3 regions of the Priestia sp. J2 genome follow, and region 2 is predicted to be linked to each of the others. Evidence: a T-box and tRNA genes for the amino acid it is inferred to sense, from the RefSeq annotation. Region 2 holds a T-box; the other regions hold tRNA genes.
The links. The T-box of region 2 lies ahead of tyrS (tyrosine--tRNA ligase). A T-box ahead of a tRNA ligase gene usually reads a tRNA of that ligase, here a tRNA-Tyr.
Positions count from the first base shown of each region.

Region 1: it has a tRNA-Tyr gene. The T-box ahead of tyrS (tyrosine--tRNA ligase) is inferred to sense a tRNA for this amino acid. The anticodon was not compared.
Region 3: it has a tRNA-Tyr gene. The T-box ahead of tyrS (tyrosine--tRNA ligase) is inferred to sense a tRNA for this amino acid. The anticodon was not compared.

Region 1 is NZ_CP086208.1:406,342-409,856, reverse strand. It holds gene queG (tRNA epoxyqueuosine(34) reductase QueG) at 1-384, opposite strand, end outside; gene LJY09_RS02230 (B3/B4 domain-containing protein) at 514-1,179, shown strand; tRNA gene LJY09_RS02225 (tRNA-Gly) at 1,295-1,368, opposite strand; tRNA gene LJY09_RS02220 (tRNA-Leu) at 1,441-1,522, opposite strand; tRNA gene LJY09_RS02215 (tRNA-Leu) at 1,553-1,641, opposite strand; tRNA gene LJY09_RS02210 (tRNA-Cys) at 1,656-1,729, opposite strand; tRNA gene LJY09_RS02205 (tRNA-Gly) at 1,767-1,841, opposite strand; tRNA gene LJY09_RS02200 (tRNA-Gln) at 1,847-1,921, opposite strand; tRNA gene LJY09_RS02195 (tRNA-His) at 1,950-2,025, opposite strand; tRNA gene LJY09_RS02190 (tRNA-Trp) at 2,056-2,129, opposite strand; tRNA gene LJY09_RS02185 (tRNA-Tyr) at 2,135-2,218, opposite strand; tRNA gene LJY09_RS02180 (tRNA-Thr) at 2,229-2,304, opposite strand; tRNA gene LJY09_RS02175 (tRNA-Phe) at 2,330-2,405, opposite strand; tRNA gene LJY09_RS02170 (tRNA-Asp) at 2,421-2,496, opposite strand; tRNA gene LJY09_RS02165 (tRNA-Met) at 2,500-2,576, opposite strand; tRNA gene LJY09_RS02160 (tRNA-Val) at 2,588-2,663, opposite strand; tRNA gene LJY09_RS02155 (tRNA-Glu) at 2,687-2,761, opposite strand; tRNA gene LJY09_RS02150 (tRNA-Ser) at 2,783-2,874, opposite strand; tRNA gene LJY09_RS02145 (tRNA-Asn) at 2,878-2,952, opposite strand; rRNA gene rrf (5S ribosomal RNA) at 2,962-3,077, opposite strand; rRNA gene LJY09_RS02135 (23S ribosomal RNA) at 3,188-3,515, opposite strand, start outside.
Region 2 is NZ_CP086208.1:4,598,636-4,608,609, reverse strand. It holds gene LJY09_RS23830 (acetoin utilization AcuB family protein) at 1-94, opposite strand, end outside; gene LJY09_RS23825 (hypothetical protein) at 125-757, opposite strand; gene acsA (acetate--CoA ligase) at 1,059-2,774, shown strand; T-box leader at 2,914-3,124, shown strand; gene tyrS (tyrosine--tRNA ligase) at 3,198-4,457, shown strand; gene rpsD (30S ribosomal protein S4) at 4,530-5,132, opposite strand; gene LJY09_RS23805 (GAF domain-containing protein) at 5,548-6,027, opposite strand; gene refZ (forespore capture DNA-binding protein RefZ) at 6,245-6,892, shown strand; gene hisJ (histidinol-phosphatase HisJ) at 6,884-7,678, opposite strand; gene ezrA (septation ring formation regulator EzrA) at 7,892-9,583, shown strand; gene brnQ (branched-chain amino acid transport system II carrier protein) at 9,614-9,974, opposite strand, start outside.
Region 3 is NZ_CP086210.1:72,407-75,921, reverse strand. It holds rRNA gene rrf (5S ribosomal RNA) at 955-1,070, shown strand; tRNA gene LJY09_RS27455 (tRNA-Val) at 1,185-1,260, shown strand; tRNA gene LJY09_RS27450 (tRNA-Thr) at 1,265-1,340, shown strand; tRNA gene LJY09_RS27445 (tRNA-Tyr) at 1,349-1,432, shown strand; tRNA gene LJY09_RS27440 (tRNA-Gln) at 1,440-1,514, shown strand; tRNA gene LJY09_RS27435 (tRNA-Lys) at 1,519-1,594, shown strand; tRNA gene LJY09_RS27430 (tRNA-Leu) at 1,608-1,689, shown strand; tRNA gene LJY09_RS27425 (tRNA-Gly) at 1,709-1,783, shown strand; tRNA gene LJY09_RS27420 (tRNA-Cys) at 1,794-1,867, shown strand; tRNA gene LJY09_RS27415 (tRNA-Leu) at 1,880-1,968, shown strand; tRNA gene LJY09_RS27410 (tRNA-Arg) at 1,978-2,054, shown strand; tRNA gene LJY09_RS27405 (tRNA-Pro) at 2,059-2,135, shown strand; tRNA gene LJY09_RS27400 (tRNA-Ala) at 2,141-2,216, shown strand; tRNA gene LJY09_RS27395 (tRNA-Ser) at 2,227-2,319, shown strand; tRNA gene LJY09_RS27390 (tRNA-Asp) at 2,331-2,406, shown strand; tRNA gene LJY09_RS27385 (tRNA-Gly) at 2,418-2,491, shown strand; tRNA gene LJY09_RS27380 (tRNA-Ile) at 2,504-2,577, shown strand; tRNA gene LJY09_RS27375 (tRNA-Glu) at 2,620-2,691, shown strand.

The sequences.
Region 1 (3,515 bases), 870 kb from region 2:
GATAGCTGCAGGTACTTTTTCTTTTATGAAAGCTTCAAGCTTTTGAAGCCTATCACGTAAAACCGTATGATAATCTTGTCCCCAAGAAGCACGGCAAAAGATCCCTCGGCGATCTTCCTTTGTGCTCTTTGGTGCATCCTTTAATTTAGAAGGATACGCAAGTGCAATTGAAATAATGGATCTAGCTTTTGGAACAACTAATGTGGGATCTACTCTTTTTTCAATATCAGGTTCCTCAAAGCCTGAAGCATAACCTAACTCTTGCTGTGCTAACAATCGATTCTTTAACTCATCAAACATAGAAGCACTCGCAAATCCAATCTTATCGATTCCAATCTCTTTGCTGTATGAAATAATTTCTTCCTTCAACTGATACGCATTCATAGTGAGTAATAGCCTCCTTTCTAAGAAATTCTATATATTCATGCATTGAACTGTTTTCTCACTCAATGAAATGATAGGATGGTATCTATAAACGAACAAATACTAATTATAATAGAAAGGATCAAAAAAATGAACTTTACATTATCACCCGCTATTAAACAGCTTTGCCCTTCTTTTAAAATGGGAATCATTCAGTATAAAAATATTGAAGTTGGCGATTCTCCTCAAATGCTAAAAGGACGTCTGCGCCTTTTTCAAGAATCCATTTATTTTGACCTTGAGTCAAAAAAAGTAACAGAATTTGAAGGTGTTAGCGAGTGGAGAAAGCTTTTCAAAACATTTGGAACGGATCCAAGTAAATACCGTCCTTCTATAGAAGCTTTAATTCGACGGATAGGAAAACAAACGTATCTTCCTTCTATCAATTCTGCTGTGGACATTAATAACTTTTTTTCATTGCAATATGAAGTACCAATTGGAATTTATGATTCTTCTAATTTAGAGGGCCACGTTGAATTTACTATCGGTAAAAAAGAAGAGTCTTACGAAGCTCTAAATGAACGTAACATTTCTTTAGAAAATAAAATCATTTCAAAAGATGCCCTAGGAGCTTTCGGAAGCCCTTATGTGGATTCTAACCGAGCGTACGTAACTGAAAAGACAACACAAGCTGTACAGTTCATCTATTTAAAACCTTCACTTTCAGAAGAACAGGCTTATAAACTAACTAAATCCTTAAGTGACATGTTCATTCAAATTCACGGCGGCGAAGCAACCTATCAAGTCATTAACTGATGTACGTAAATATAGCGTCTATCTTTTCAAGATAGACGCTATATTTACGCTAAAAATAAAAAACGCAACATCTCAGCTTTGAAAGCGAGACACTGCGTTGTGATAACAATATGTATGGAGCGGGTGATGAGAATCGAACTCACGACATCAGCTTGGAAGGCTGAGGTTTTACCACTAAACTACACCCGCAAATATTATCAAAATTTGTCGACCAATAAGTAAAAATAAAAACAGGAATCATCCTGTCAAGTAAAGCTAAAGTACCGATGGTCGGGGTCGAACCGACACTCCCGAAGGAACACGATTTTGAGTCGTGCGCGTCTGCCAATTCCGCCACATCGGCAAAATAAAAAAGGCAAGTTAAAATTATAAATGGTGCCGAGGGCCGGACTTGAACCGGCACGGTAGTCACCTACCGCAGGATTTTAAGTCCTGTGTGTCTGCCAATTCCACCACCCCGGCAGCTTGTAAATAAATGGAGGCGGCAACCGGATTTGAACCGGTGATAAAGGTTTTGCAGACCTCTGCCTTACCACTTGGCTATGCCGCCATTTACTCAAGACTAAATAAATTTATTAAAATTAAATTGGAGCGGAAGACGAGGTTCGAACTCGCGACCCCCACCTTGGCAAGGTGGTGTTCTACCACTGAACTACTTCCGCAAATATGGCTGGGCTAGCTGGATTCGAACCAACGCATGACGGAATCAAAATCCGTTGCCTTACCGCTTGGCGATAGCCCAATATTGGAATATGCATATCGTTTATAAATGGGGCGACTGATGGGAATCGAACCCACGAATGCCGGAACCACAATCCGGTGCGTTAACCACTTCGCCACAATCGCCACGTATATATGCAATGTTAATTTTATAATTGGCAGGGGCAGTAGGAATCGAACCCACACTGACGGTTTTGGAGACCGTAGTTCTACCTTTAAACTATGCCCCTGTAAATGGTGGAGGGGGGCAGATTCGAACTGCCGAACCCGAAGGAGCGGATTTACAGTCCGCCGCGTTTAGCCACTTCGCTACCCCTCCACAATAACTGTGGTGCCGGCAAGAGGACTTGAACCCCCAACCTACTGATTACAAGTCAGTTGCTCTACCAGTTGAGCTACACCGGCATTTTAAAAACAAATGTTTTTAAAATGGTGGCTCGGGACGGAATCGAACCGCCGACACAAGGATTTTCAGTCCTTTGCTCTACCAACTGAGCTACCGAGCCTTATTAAATTTAAAATGGCGGTCCCGACGGGAATCGAACCCGCGATCTCCTGCGTGACAGGCAGGCATGTTAACCGCTACACCACGGGACCACTTGGTTGCGGGGACAGGATTTGAACCTGCGACCTTCGGGTTATGAGCCCGACGAGCTACCGAACTGCTCCACCCCGCGATGATAATATATGGTGGAGGATGACGGGATCGAACCGCCGACCCCCTGCTTGTAAGGCAGGTGCTCTCCCAGCTGAGCTAATCCTCCACTATTATGTAGATAAAAATAAATGGTGACCCGTACGGGATTCGAACCCGTGTTACCGCCGTGAAAGGGCGGTGTCTTAACCGCTTGACCAACGGGCCACTGTGCTAATTAAATAAAAATGGCGGAGAGCAAGGGATTTGAACCCTTGAGACAGCGTTAACCGCCTACACGATTTCCAATCGTGCTCCTTCGGCCACTCGGACAGCTCTCCAAATGGCTCCACAGGTAGGACTCGAACCTACGACCGATCGGTTAACAGCCGATAGCTCTACCACTGAGCTACTGTGGAATAATAACAGCCTGGCAACGTCCTACTCTCACAGGGACAAAGTCCCAACTACCATTGGCGCTAAAGAGCTTAACTTCCGTGTTCGGTATGGGAACGGGTGTGACCTCTTCGCTATCGCCACCAGACATATTATATTATACATGATTTAAAAAAGAAAGCAAGACTTTTTTTGAAAAAGTTTTGTTCTTTCAAAACTAGATAACAGGTTGCTGAGTAAAGCTTACGCTTTTAAAGTTTGGTTAAGTCCTCGATCGATTAGTATCAGTCAGCTACACATGTCGCCACGCTTCCACCTCTGACCTATCAACCTGATCATCTTTCAGGGATCTTACTAGCTTGCGCTATGGGAAATCTCATCTTGAGGGGGGCTTCATGCTTAGATGCTTTCAGCACTTATCCCGTCCACACATAGCTACCCAGCGATGCCTTTGGCAAGACAACTGGTACACCAGCGGTGTGTCCATCCCGGTCCTCTCGTACTAAGGACAGCTCCTCTCAAATTTCCTACGCCCACGACGGATAGGGACCGAACTGTCTCACGACGTTCTGAACCCAGCTCGCGT
Region 2 (9,974 bases):
TCTTATGTGTATCTAAAAGTTTCATAGCTTCAGCAATCGTATGGTCGGGGGGTAAGGTAACGAGATCGGTTTTCATCATCTCTTCAACAATCATCAGACACAGCTCCTTTTCTTAAAGGTCAGCTCAATACATAAAGCGATTTCGAAAGCGCAGGCTATCAAATTCTTGTATGCTTTCTTGAGGGACTCTGCTCCCGATTCTTACCATCAAACAATTAGCAGGGTGGGAGCTAATCTCCGGATCATCTGTGGCAAACCACGTCAGTCCGCCTTTATTCATCATTTTCTCCATAATTTTGCGGTAATCCCACACATTTAGCCCTGTTCCTTTTAAATCCCAATGCCAGTAGTATTCTGTCGTAATGACAATATAATCTTCCATTGCATCATCCATCATAGATACGATAAGCAAGTTTTTTCCAACAGCGTAGCTGCGAAACGGGGCAGCTACCTCTATAGCTCCTAATTCGATTAAATTCTCCATATTTCCTTCCGACCATCGTTCTAGAGGATCGGGATATAAAAAGGTGACATAACCAATGATTGTATGATGATGACGAGCAATAATGATTCTACCTTCAGGCAAGTTGGCAATCTCGATCAATGCTTCTTTTTGCTGTTCAGGTGGACGAAAGGCCGTTAGTTGCTCATGAAAATCAAGTTGTTGCAAGGTTTGTGAGGAGACAGGTCCTTCAATAACAATTGCTCCAACCGCTGTTTTTAGTTCTTTCATATTGTATGTTTGGGAATGTTTCACATGAATCACCACCTTCAAGCAGTCTTATCTGTATTATAATACAAAAAAAACTCTACATTAAAGCGTTTTCAAAAAATTAAATAAAAGAAAAGGAGTTTTTTCAAAAACATAGAATAGGAAATTAAAAGAGATTCTTGTTAATTCGACACTTATATAACAAAGGTTGTCATATAACAAAGGTTGTCATATAACAAGGGAGACTATTATCCCAATTCCGACAAATAATTTTTATAAAATTGTGAAAAGTCTATTTTTGTTATATAATAGGTTTGTAAATTTTATACATAAGGGGGAGTTTGTGATGAAGGTGGAAGCGCTTCCTGTAATTGAAGGGGTATACAACTTACAGGACTACGATAAAACGTATCAAACCTTTGACTGGTCACAAGTGGAGAAGGAATTTTCATGGCATGAAACAGGTAAATTAAATGCAGCTTATGAAGCAATTGATAAGCACGCAAACTCTACGCGTAAAAATAAAGTTGCGCTTTATTATCGAGATGCGCAGCGCAATGAAAAATATACATTCAAAGAAATGAAAGAATGGTCAAACAAAGCCGCAAACGTGCTAAAACAAGCAGACGTAGAGAAGGGAGATCGTGTGTTTATCTTTATGCCTCGCTCTCCGGAACTTTATTTTGCATTGTTAGGGGCGGTGAAGCTTGGCGCTATTGTTGGGCCTTTGTTTGAAGCATTCATGGAAGGTGCAGTAAAAGATCGTTTGCAAGACAGTGATGCAAAAGTGTTAATTACAACGCCTGAACTGCTGAGCCGCGTTCCGGTGAAGGATTTGCCAGCTTTAAAACACATTCTCCTTGTAGGGGAAAATGTAGCAGAAGAAGGCATTCAACTAGATTTTCTGAAGCGATTAGAAGCGGCGAATAAAGAGGTGGAGATTGAGTGGGTAGATAGAACAGATGGTATGCTGCTTCATTATACATCAGGTTCAACTGGAAAACCAAAAGGGGTGCTTCACGTTCATAATGCAATGCTTCAGCATTATCAAACTGCTAAGTGGGTGCTCGACTTAAAAGATGACGATGTGTATTGGTGTACAGCAGATCCGGGTTGGGTAACGGGAACTTCCTACGGAATTTTTGGTCCTTGGCTTGCTGGAGCAACAAATGTGATTGTAGGAGGACGCTTTAGTCCAGATGCATGGTATCAAGCACTTGAAGATTTTGGCGTAACGGTTTGGTACAGTGCGCCTACAGCATTTCGTATGCTAATGGGTGCTGGCGATGACTTAGTTAAACGCTATGATTTAAGCAGCCTTAGACATGTATTAAGCGTGGGAGAACCATTAAATCCTGAAGTGGTACGCTGGGGAATGAAGGTTTTCCAAAAACGTATTCATGACACGTGGTGGATGACTGAAACTGGAGGTCAGACGATTTGTAATTACCCGTCTATGAAAATTAAACCAGGATCTATGGGAAAACCTATTCCGGGTGTACAAGCAGCAATCGTTGACGATCAAGGACAAGAGCTTCCACCTTATCGAATGGGTAACTTAGCAATTAAAAAAGGCTGGCCATCTATGATGCATGCAATTTGGAACAACAAGGAAAAGTATGAGTCATACTTTATGCCAGGCGACTGGTACGTATCAGGTGATTCCGCGTATATGGATGAAGACGGTTATTTTTGGTTCCAAGGCCGAATTGATGACGTTATTATGACCGCAGGAGAACGAGTTGGTCCATTTGAAGTAGAAAGTAAGCTTGTTGAACACCCTGCTGTAGCAGAAGCGGGTGTCATTGGTAAGCCTGATCCTGTGCGTGGGGAAATTATTAAAGCGTTTATCGCACTTAGAGATGGGTATGAATCTTCAGATGAACTGATTGAAGATATTCGTCAATTTGTGAAAAAAGGGTTAGCTGCTCATGCAGCTCCACGTGAAATCGAGTTTAAAGATAAGCTACCTAAAACACGAAGCGGTAAAATTATGCGTCGCGTTTTAAAAGCGTGGGAATTAGATTTGCCAACGGGCGATTTGTCGACGATGGAAGACTAAGGAGTAAACGTTTCAATCTTTGTAGGGAAAATAAGTGATTTTTATAAAGTTCAAACAGCCAGCTGTTTGAACTTTTTTTTGGACTTGAATTTTAAAATGAAATCATTCATAATTGTGGGGTGTAAACTTTTAAATAAAATAAACTGCAGTGATAGGAAGAAGTAATACTTGTCTCCCTGTTTAAGAGAGCTGATGGTTGCTGAAAATCAGTACATAGACAAATATGAAATACGTCCTTGAGCATCTTTTGTGAACTTACAGTAGCAAAAGACGGGTAGACCGTTACATCATTTAAGTGGGAAATAATTTATTTCCAAATAGGGTGGTACCGCGATATTTTCGTCCCTTCTTTTTTAAGAAGGGGCGTTTTTTATGTTGTTCAACAAATTGTAACGAGCAATTAGATAAAGGAGAGAATATAACATGGATATTTTACAAGATCTTGAGTTTCGAGGGCTCATTAATCAACAAACGGATGAAAAAGGTTTAAATGAACTTTTGAGTAAAGAGTCTGTTCGTTTGTACTGTGGATTCGATCCAACAGCCGACAGCCTTCACATCGGCCACATGCTTCCTGTTTTAATTTTGCGTCGCTTTCAACAAGCTGGACACCAACCGATTGCATTAGTTGGTGGAGGTACGGGTCTTATTGGAGATCCAAGCGGTAAAAAAGCAGAGCGTACGTTAAATGAAAAAGAAACGGTTGCTATGTTTAGTGAGCGTATTAAAGGTCAGCTTTCACGCTTCTTAGATTTTGAAGAAGGTGAAAATGCAGCGGTTATTGCGAATAACTATGACTGGATTGGCACGTTAGATGTTATTACATTCCTACGAGATATCGGTAAAAACTTTGGTATTAACTACATGATGGCAAAGGATTCTGTTCAATCTCGTATCGAATCAGGCATCTCATTTACGGAATTCAGCTACATGATTTTACAATCATATGATTTCTTGAACTTATACCAAACGTATAACTGTAAGCTTCAAATTGGCGGCAGCGACCAATGGGGAAATATTACAGCTGGCTTAGAATTAATTCGTAAATCAGAAGAAGATGCAAAAGCATTTGGATTAACAGTTCCACTTGTAACAAAAGCAGACGGCACGAAGTTCGGTAAAACAGAAGGCGGAGCAATTTGGTTAGACGCTGAAAAAACAAGTCCGTATGAATTCTACCAGTTCTGGATTAATACAGATGATCGTGATGTTATAAAATATTTAAAATACTTTACATTCTTATCACATGAAGAAATTAATGAATTAGCAGCATCTGCAAAAGAAGCGCCTGAAAAACGCGAAGCACAAAAAGCACTAGCAGCGGCGATGACTACGCTTGTACACGGTGAAGAAGCTCTTGAGCAAGCCATTCGTATTTCGCAAGCTTTATTTAACGGAAGTATTTCAGAGTTAACAGCAGAAGAAATTAAGCAAGGATTCAAGGATGTTCCTTCTTACACGCATACAGGTGAAGATATTGGTTTAATCGATTTACTTGTAGAAAGTAAAATCTCTCCTTCTAAACGTCAAGCGCGTGAAGATATTTCAAACGGTGCGATTTACTTAAACGGTGAGCGTGAGCAGGATTTGCAAAAAACAGTAGGAGCAGAAGACCGTATTGAAGGTCAATTTACAGTAATTCGTCGAGGCAAGAAAAAATATACGCTTATTCAATACGCATAAAAAAAGGCCGAAAGGCCTTTTTTTGTATAAAGACAGTAAAAAAGCCGCTCCATAGGGAACGGCTTTTTACTATTAACGAGAGTAGAACTCTACGATTAGTGCTTCGTTGATTTCAGCAGATAATTCAGAACGCTCAGGTAAGCGAGTGAATGTACCTTCTAATTTCTCAGCGTCTACTGTTAAGTAGTCTGGTACGAAGTTGTTAACTTCAAGCGCTTCTTTCACGATTGAAAGGTTGCGAGATTTTTCGCGAACACCGATCACTTGACCAGGTTGTACACGGTAAGATGGGATGTCAACGCGTTTACCGTCAACTAAAACGTGACCGTGGTTAACTAATTGACGAGCTTGACGACGAGTGCGTGCAAGACCCATACGGTATACTAAGTTATCAAGACGAGCTTCTAAAAGAATCATGAAGTTCTCACCGTGCTTACCAGTTAATTTACCAGCAGCAACGAATAAGTTACGGAATTGACGCTCAGTTACACCATACATGTGGCGTAATTTTTGCTTTTCTTGTAATTGTAAACCGTACTCAGAAATTTTCTTACGTTGACCTGGGCCGTGTGGACCTGGAGCGTAAGGGCGTTTTTCTAATTCTTTACCTGTACCACTTAGAGAAAGACCTAAGCGACGAGAGATTTTCCAACTTGGACCTGTATAACGAGCCATGATGACTCCTCCTTGTTTGTGTTTTTATTTTATGCAAAACAAAAACAGACACATTCTAGCGATATGCTCATTTTGTTTTCATGTACCATCGCTCTAGCAGCAGAGAGTTACACGATACACCATCTTTTTAAAAGAATTGCTACTTCTGTAAAACAACCTTTTAATGAGGAACAAAATGAAAAAACATAAAGAAGATTGTATAAGCTGCAATATTTCACACAACGAGTATTATAGGTGTTTCCTCGTATAAAGTCAAGGAAGATTGAAGATTAAAAGATTATAAAAGAAAGGATATATTCATTTGAAGTATGAAAAGAGAAGAAAGAACGTAAGAAAACGGTGGTGATGGCTAATCAAACGTTTGTTTAATAAGCAAAAACCGCTGATTTGCAGCGGTTTTTTTGCTTATTCATATTTAAAGAAAAGAAGTGAGTTCTTTGACGAATTCTTCAAGATACTGTTGATCGATTTCATCAAAGCGATTTTTGATTGGACTGTCAATATCAAGAACACCTAAAAGCTGACCGTCTTTTACAATTGGTACAACGATTTCAGATTGAGAAGCGGCATCACATGCAATGTGGCCAGGGAAGGCGTGAACATCTTCAATTCGCTCTGTTTTTTGATTTTGAGCTGCTGTACCGCATACGCCTTTTCCAAGTGGAATACGAACGCAAGCCGGCAGTCCCTGGAAAGGTCCAAGCACTAACTCCCCGTCTTCCATTAAATAAAAACCTACCCAGTTTACTTCATTTAAAAATTGATTTAGCAAAGCTGAAGCATTTGCTAGATTAGCAATCGTATTGCTTTCTCCTTCTAATAAGGCGCGTAATTGCTTAATTACTAATTCATAATCCTTTTGTTTTGAGCCGCTGTAGTTTTCGACATTAAACAATGTATTCTCCTCCATTCAACATAAGATTTAATGAATTTTTATCAGGAAACGTCAGTTTTAACGCTACTTTGTCGATAAAAGATTACAGGAACTAAAAAGCCTATCACGAATTATGTAGAGAGGCTACTAAAATCCTTTTTAAATACTGTAACGATTTCTACACAATTTTGCAATCATATGTGTTTTGTAAAAATAAATCGAAATGAGGTGTAGATAGATGGCTGTACAGTCAAAAACGAAAGAGAAAATTATTGATGCGGCCGTTTCTCTTTTTAACGTAAAAGGTTTTGATGGTACGTCGGTGCGCGAGATTGCAGGAAAAGCGAAAGTGAACGTAGCGAATATTTCATATTATTTTCATAGCAAAGAAGGATTGCTTGAAAGTTTAGTGATTTCTTATTTTGAAGGTTATATTGGGGTGTTGGAGCAAGCATTTCAAGAAATGAAAAAGCTGTCTTCAACAGAAAGTATGATCGTAATGATTCGAGCTATCTTACATTACCAGCACGAAAATAGGCATATTGCCCGGCTCGTATATAGAGAAATCTCTCTTGACACGATTTTAATTCGAGAAGTTATGACTACGTATTTAACCAAGGAAAAATACTACTTAAAAACAATCCTTGAAAGAGGGATGAAAGAAAAGGAGTTTCGAAAGCTGCACGTTTCCTTTACAATCATTGAGCTTAAGGGCATGCTGTCTATGCCTTATCTTCATCCTCAGTACCTAAGTGAAGTTCTTCATATATTGCCTCACGAACCGTATTTTGTTCAGCAATATGCGATTGAGCTTGAGCGATGGGTGCACACAACGGTATGTTTGCCATATGAACGGACAAACAAACTTCGCGTTCAATTATCTTAAATGAAGCTCTCTATAGCCTTGGCCTAAATCCTTCGCACAGTGGGCGTCTGACCCATATACGAGAGGGATTTTTTTCTGTTGGGCTGCTTTTACGACAAAGGGAGCTGGATACGCTTCCTTGCACAAAGGCTTAAACAATCCTGCACCATTATAATCCAAAGCCAGATCTTTCATTTTTATTTCATCGAGTATTGATAAAATAATAGGGGAAAGTGTGTCTTCATATGGAAATTGAGCTTGAAATTTATGTATGAGTGTCATATGACCAATGCGCTTAGGCTTATAAACGCCTAAATTGGCCTGTACAGAGCGTAATACCGTGTTGTAATACTTATCATATACTTTGCTTACGCTGCCAAACTTCTGTACAATATGTGCAAATACGTCAGCGCTAAAATCTAGGCAGTCATATCCTTCTTCATGTTTTAAGAAATGGACAGAAAGGATGCTGTCATCGAGACAAGGACCATACTCGTTTAAGAAATCTGTTGTTTCTTGTTCAAATCCTTCAATAAAGTCAACTTCCAATCCGACATTGATACGAATATCGCGCTCAAATTCTTTTTTAACTTGCTGTACGTTTTGAATGTAGCGATCAAGTTTGTCAGGATCCATTCCGCTGTCGCGATCAGGCGTCGGATCACTGAAGCTTTTTGGTAATGGAGCATGCTCTGTAAACGAAATCTCGCCAAAGTTCAGGGAAATCGCCTGTTCAACATATTGTTGCAATGAATCAGGTGAACCGTGTGGGCAAAATGGAGTATGAATATGTTTGTCAACTTTCATAAAAAATGCCTCCTTTTTTCTTCTTTTTCCATTGTAACGACACAAAGTGACTCCATGCCAATATTTTGTATAAAAAAATTTAATTTTTTGCTCAAAAGTTGGACTTTACATGGTATCATAAAAACATTGACGCAAAAAAATTTAAAGGATTAAATTCACCCTTTTTATAAATAAGAAACTTGTCATGTAGAACGCACTGTAAGGGGGCTTAGTATGGAATTCATTATAGCACTAATCATACTTATTATCGGATTAGTTGTGTACGGAATGTTTTCACGTAAAAAGATTTATCAAGAAATTGATCGCCTGGAAACGATCAAAGTCGAATTAGCAAATACGCCAGTTGCAGAGGAAATTTCAAAAGTAAAAGAATTGAACATGACAGGTCAAACTGAAGAGCTATTTGAACGTTGGCGTGAGCAGTGGGATGAAATTATATCAACTAATCTCCCGAAAATTGATAAAGAACTGTTTGAAACGGAAGAAGCAGCAGATAAATACCGGTTTAAAAAAGCGAAGCAGTTATCTATACATATTGATCAAGCCTTAGAACAAACCAAGATAGATATTGAAAACATACTTACTGAACTTCAAAATTTAATTGGTAGCGAACAAGATAATCGATATGATATTGAGGAATTAAATCAGCTTCACCGCCACGTGAAGAAAAAATTGCTCGCACATCGGTATTCCTATGGAAATGCTGAAAAAACGTTAGAATACGCAATTAATACATCTAAAGAGCAGTTTAAAAAATACGAGGAAGAGACGATTAACGGAAACTATCTTCAAGCACGTGAGATTGTTCTTCAATTAAAAACTGATTTAACAGCTATTGATTCGTATTTAGAACAAATTCCAAAAGTGTTAGTTGAGTGTCAGACCACTCTTCCTGTTCAGTTCAATGAACTGCTTGACGGGTTCCGCGAAATGAGTGAGCAGGGATATGTGTTAGATCATCTGCAAGTAGAAGAAACGGTAGAGCTTTTAAAACAAGAAACTGCTGAAATTATTGCAGATATTGAAGAATTATATGTGGAAGAAGCGATTACAAAACTAGATGATGTGAACGAACGCTTAGAGCAGTTATATGACTCACTTGAGCATGAGGTTTTCTCCTATCATAAAATGAACCGTGAATCTCATACGGTATCTAACTTCCTTCGTATGCTTCAAGAACGAAACCGTGAACTTCGTGAAGAAACGCTATTTGTACAGCAAAGCTATCATTTTAAAGAGCGCGATTTAGACGTATATTATAAAATGGACCGCGAACTAAAACGATTGACTAACTTGTACTATAATATTTCGGACAAGGTGGCGGAGCACAATTTAGCCTACAGTGTGATCCAAGAAGAACTCGAAGACGTTTCCAAACAGCTTAACCAATTAAAAGAATCTCAGGAATCCTATAGCGATATGCTACAAGCTCTTCGCAAAGATGAGCTCTCGGCTAAGGACAAAATAGAAGAACTGAAATCTCAGTTGATTGAAGCAAGACGCCTTATTCAAAAAAGCAACCTTCCCGGTGTTCCTGAAGAATACAAAGTGCAGCTTGAAAAAACGGTTCATATCTTAAATGAAGTAACCGCTAAGCTGAAAGAAAAACCGCTTAATATTCAAGCTGTTCAATCTTTACTTGAAGATGCTGTTGGTTTTGTCCAGGATACATTTGATGAAACAGAGGCAATGTTAGAAGAGGCGCGACTCGTTGAAAGAGTGATTCAATACGGTAACCGTTATAGAAGTACTCATCACTCGATTGCACAGTCTTTAGAAGAAGCAGAAGAAGCGTTTCGTCATTACGAATACAAAGAAGCATTAAAACAGGCATCTGCAGCTATTGAGCAAGTAGATCCTGGTGCGCTGGATCGTATACAGCGTATTGTATCTTCACAGAGTTAAAAAGCTCGTGTCCAAAGGACACGAGCTTTTTTATGACGCTTTTCTTTGTATACTATCTGTGTGATGTGTACCTCTTGCAATACTAATAATATAGCCTATGAAGGCAGCAGCAACTGTTGGAATAAGCCAGCCAAGGCCTTGGCTATAAAGCGGCAAATAGTTTTTGAAAAAATTGTCTATGCTTGTTAGGATAATTCCTGCTGCTTTTAACCCGTCAAAAATGCTCAGAATCGAGCTAATGATTACGGCTGTCACATATACTTCTCGACCAAACGAAATGGCTCTTTCAATTAATGATAAAGCAATTAGCGTAATGGCAATAGGGTATACAAAGGTCAAAATAGGTATGGAAATAGAAATTAATTGAGTAAGCCCTACATTTGAAATAACA
Region 3 (3,515 bases), on a different replicon from region 2:
GGTGAAATTATAGTACCTGTGAAGATGCAGGTTACCCGCGACAGGACGGAAAGACCCCGTGGAGCTTTACTGTAGCCTGATATTGAATTTTGGTACAGCTTGTACAGGATAGGTAGGAGCCTGAGAAGCCGGAGCGCTAGCTTCGGTGGAGGCGTCGGTGGGATACTACCCTGGCTGTATTGAAATTCTAACCCGCGGCCCTGATCGGGCCGGGAGACAGTGTCAGGTGGGCAGTTTGACTGGGGCGGTCGCCTCCTAAAATGTAACGGAGGCGCCCAAAGGTTCCCTCAGAATGGTTGGAAATCATTCGTAGAGTGTAAAGGCACAAGGGAGCTTGACTGCGAGACCTACAAGTCGAGCAGGGACGAAAGTCGGGCTTAGTGATCCGGTGGTTCCGCATGGAAGGGCCATCGCTCAACGGATAAAAGCTACCCCGGGGATAACAGGCTTATCTCCCCCAAGAGTCCACATCGACGGGGAGGTTTGGCACCTCGATGTCGGCTCATCGCATCCTGGGGCTGTAGTCGGTCCCAAGGGTTGGGCTGTTCGCCCATTAAAGCGGTACGCGAGCTGGGTTCAGAACGTCGTGAGACAGTTCGGTCCCTATCCGTCGTGGGCGTAGGAAATTTGAGAGGAGCTGTCCTTAGTACGAGAGGACCGGGATGGACACACCGCTGGTGTACCAGTTGTCTTGCCAAAGGCATCGCTGGGTAGCTATGTGTGGACGGGATAAGTGCTGAAAGCATCTAAGCATGAAGCCCCCCTCAAGATGAGATTTCCCATAGCGCAAGCTAGTAAGATCCCTGAAAGATGATCAGGTTGATAGGTCAGAGGTGGAAGCGTGGCGACATGTGTAGCTGACTGATACTAATCGATCGAGGACTTAACCAAAATTTTAAAAGCGTAAGCTTTACTCAGCCAACTGTTATCTAGTTTTGAGAGAGCAATCTCTTGTCTGGTGGCGATAGCGAAGAGGTCACACCCGTTCCCATACCGAACACGGAAGTTAAGCTCTTTAGCGCCAATGGTAGTTGGGACTTTGTCCCTGTGAGAGTAGGACGTTGCCAGGCAATGAATAAAACCCCTTATGAGTCTCTTGTAAAGAGCATAGGGGTTTTTTATTTGAAATAGTTTATTATGAGTATTCAAAATAACGCTTATTAACGCGCTTATATAGATTCTTTGGAGGATTAGCTCAGCTGGGAGAGCACCTGCCTTACAAGCAGGGGGTCGGCGGTTCGATCCCGTCATCCTCCACCATCGTGCCGGTGTAGCTCAACTGGTAGAGCAACTGACTTGTAATCAGTAGGTTGGGGGTTCAAGTCCTCTTGCCGGCACCATTTATATCGGAGGGGTAGCGAAGTGGCTAAACGCGGCGGACTGTAAATCCGCTCCTTCGGGTTCGGCAGTTCGAATCTGCCCCCCTCCACCATCTTTATTGGGCTATCGCCAAGCGGTAAGGCAACGGATTTTGATTCCGTCATGCGTTGGTTCGAATCCAGCTAGCCCAGCCATAGAGAGCCATTAGCTCAGTTGGTAGAGCATCTGACTTTTAATCAGAGGGTCGAAGGTTCGAGTCCTTCATGGCTCACCAGTTATATTTACACGCGGGTGTGGCGGAATTGGCAGACGCGCTAGACTTAGGATCTAGTGTCTTATGACGTGGGGGTTCAAGTCCCTTCACCCGCATCTTAATTTAGATAAATGCGCGGAAGTAGTTCAGTGGTAGAACACCACCTTGCCAAGGTGGGGGTCGCGAGTTCGAACCTCGTCTTCCGCTCCATATATATATTGGCGGCATAGCCAAGTGGTAAGGCCAAGGTCTGCAAAACCTTTATCACCGGTTCAAATCCGGTTGCCGCCTCCACGTATAAGTCCTGCCGGGGTGGTGGAATTGGCAGACACACAGGACTTAAAATCCTGCGGTAGGTGACTACCGTGCCGGTTCAAGTCCGGCCCTCGGCACCATTTTAATAAGCGCCCGTAGCTCAATTGGATAGAGCGTTTGACTACGGATCAAAAGGTTAGGGGTTCGACTCCTCTCGGGCGCGCCATAAACGGGAAGTAGCTCAGCTTGGTAGAGCACTTGGTTTGGGACCAAGGGGTCGCAGGTTCGAATCCTGTCTTCCCGACCATTTATGGGGCCTTAGCTCAGCTGGGAGAGCGCCTGCCTTGCACGCAGGAGGTCAGCGGTTCGATCCCGCTAGGCTCCACCATACAGTACACGGAGGAATACCCAAGTCCGGCTGAAGGGATCGGTCTTGAAAACCGACAGGGGTGTTAAAGCCCGCGGGGGTTCGAATCCCTCTTCCTCCGCCATTTTCTATTTTGGTCCCGTGGTGTAGCGGTTAACATGCCTGCCTGTCACGCAGGAGATCGCGGGTTCGATTCCCGTCGGGACCGCCACTTTAAAATATGCGGGTGTAGTTTAGTGGTAAAACCTCAGCCTTCCAAGCTGATGTCGTGAGTTCGATTCTCATCACCCGCTCCAAATCCAAGTAAAGGGCCTATAGCTCAGCTGGTTAGAGCGCACGCCTGATAAGCGTGAGGTCGGTGGTTCGAGTCCACTTAGGCCCATCATGTTTTATAGTAATTGAATTTAACTTATAAATTGATACTGGCCCGTTGGTCAAGCGGTTAAGACACCGCCCTTTCACGGCGGTAACACGGGTTCGAATCCCGTACGGGTCATCAAAAAAGCAGTTTGCATTTGCAAACTGCTTTTTTATTTCTATTAAATAAAATTAGGAGGAGATTGAATAAGAAAAGCGAAATAAGCTGTGGTAGCTTCTGCCGTAGGTTTAGTTATTTAGTTAGCGACTCCATTAGCTCTACCGAATTTAGGAGGTTCTTCTGGATCAGCAGAAGCTGCTGATGTTGAAGGAGACGTAACGGAAAAAGCGTTCTTTGAATCTGCTCAATAGTACAATGTGATGGTACTGGGTCTTTAGAGGATGATTCGAACAAACAGGTGATGACCAAAAAACGGTCAACTTTCATAGACCTTAACCGAATGGACTCTTCTGTAACGAGAAACAATGTTTAAAGATCTCCACCATTTTATGTATTAATAACTTAAAATCTTAAATAAAATATTCTCCTTAATATAAATGCCTTTATAAAAGTTGTGCTAATCTCTTTTCTTAATTGCTGAAAATTTGTATCTAATCCCCCCATTGTGTGTAAAACAAAAGTTAAATTCCTTACAGAGCGTTTCTCTGCACGTTAAAGACATATAATTTAATGTTTTTTATTAATAAATGCTGTAATTAAATAATCTCTGCATAAATTTAGACCTTTCTTCTTATCACATTAATTTAATAGGGGATATAATATCAATTTCCTATGTATTGTTCATGACATAGTTATTTGGCTAATGTTTAAATCACTAAGGAAATACTTCTATACATTTAATAAATATATAAAAGGAAAGTTCGTAAAAGTATACTTTTACGAACTTTCCTTTTATATAAGAAATCTACTGTTTTTATCGTTCGTTTAAGTAAGAAAAATAA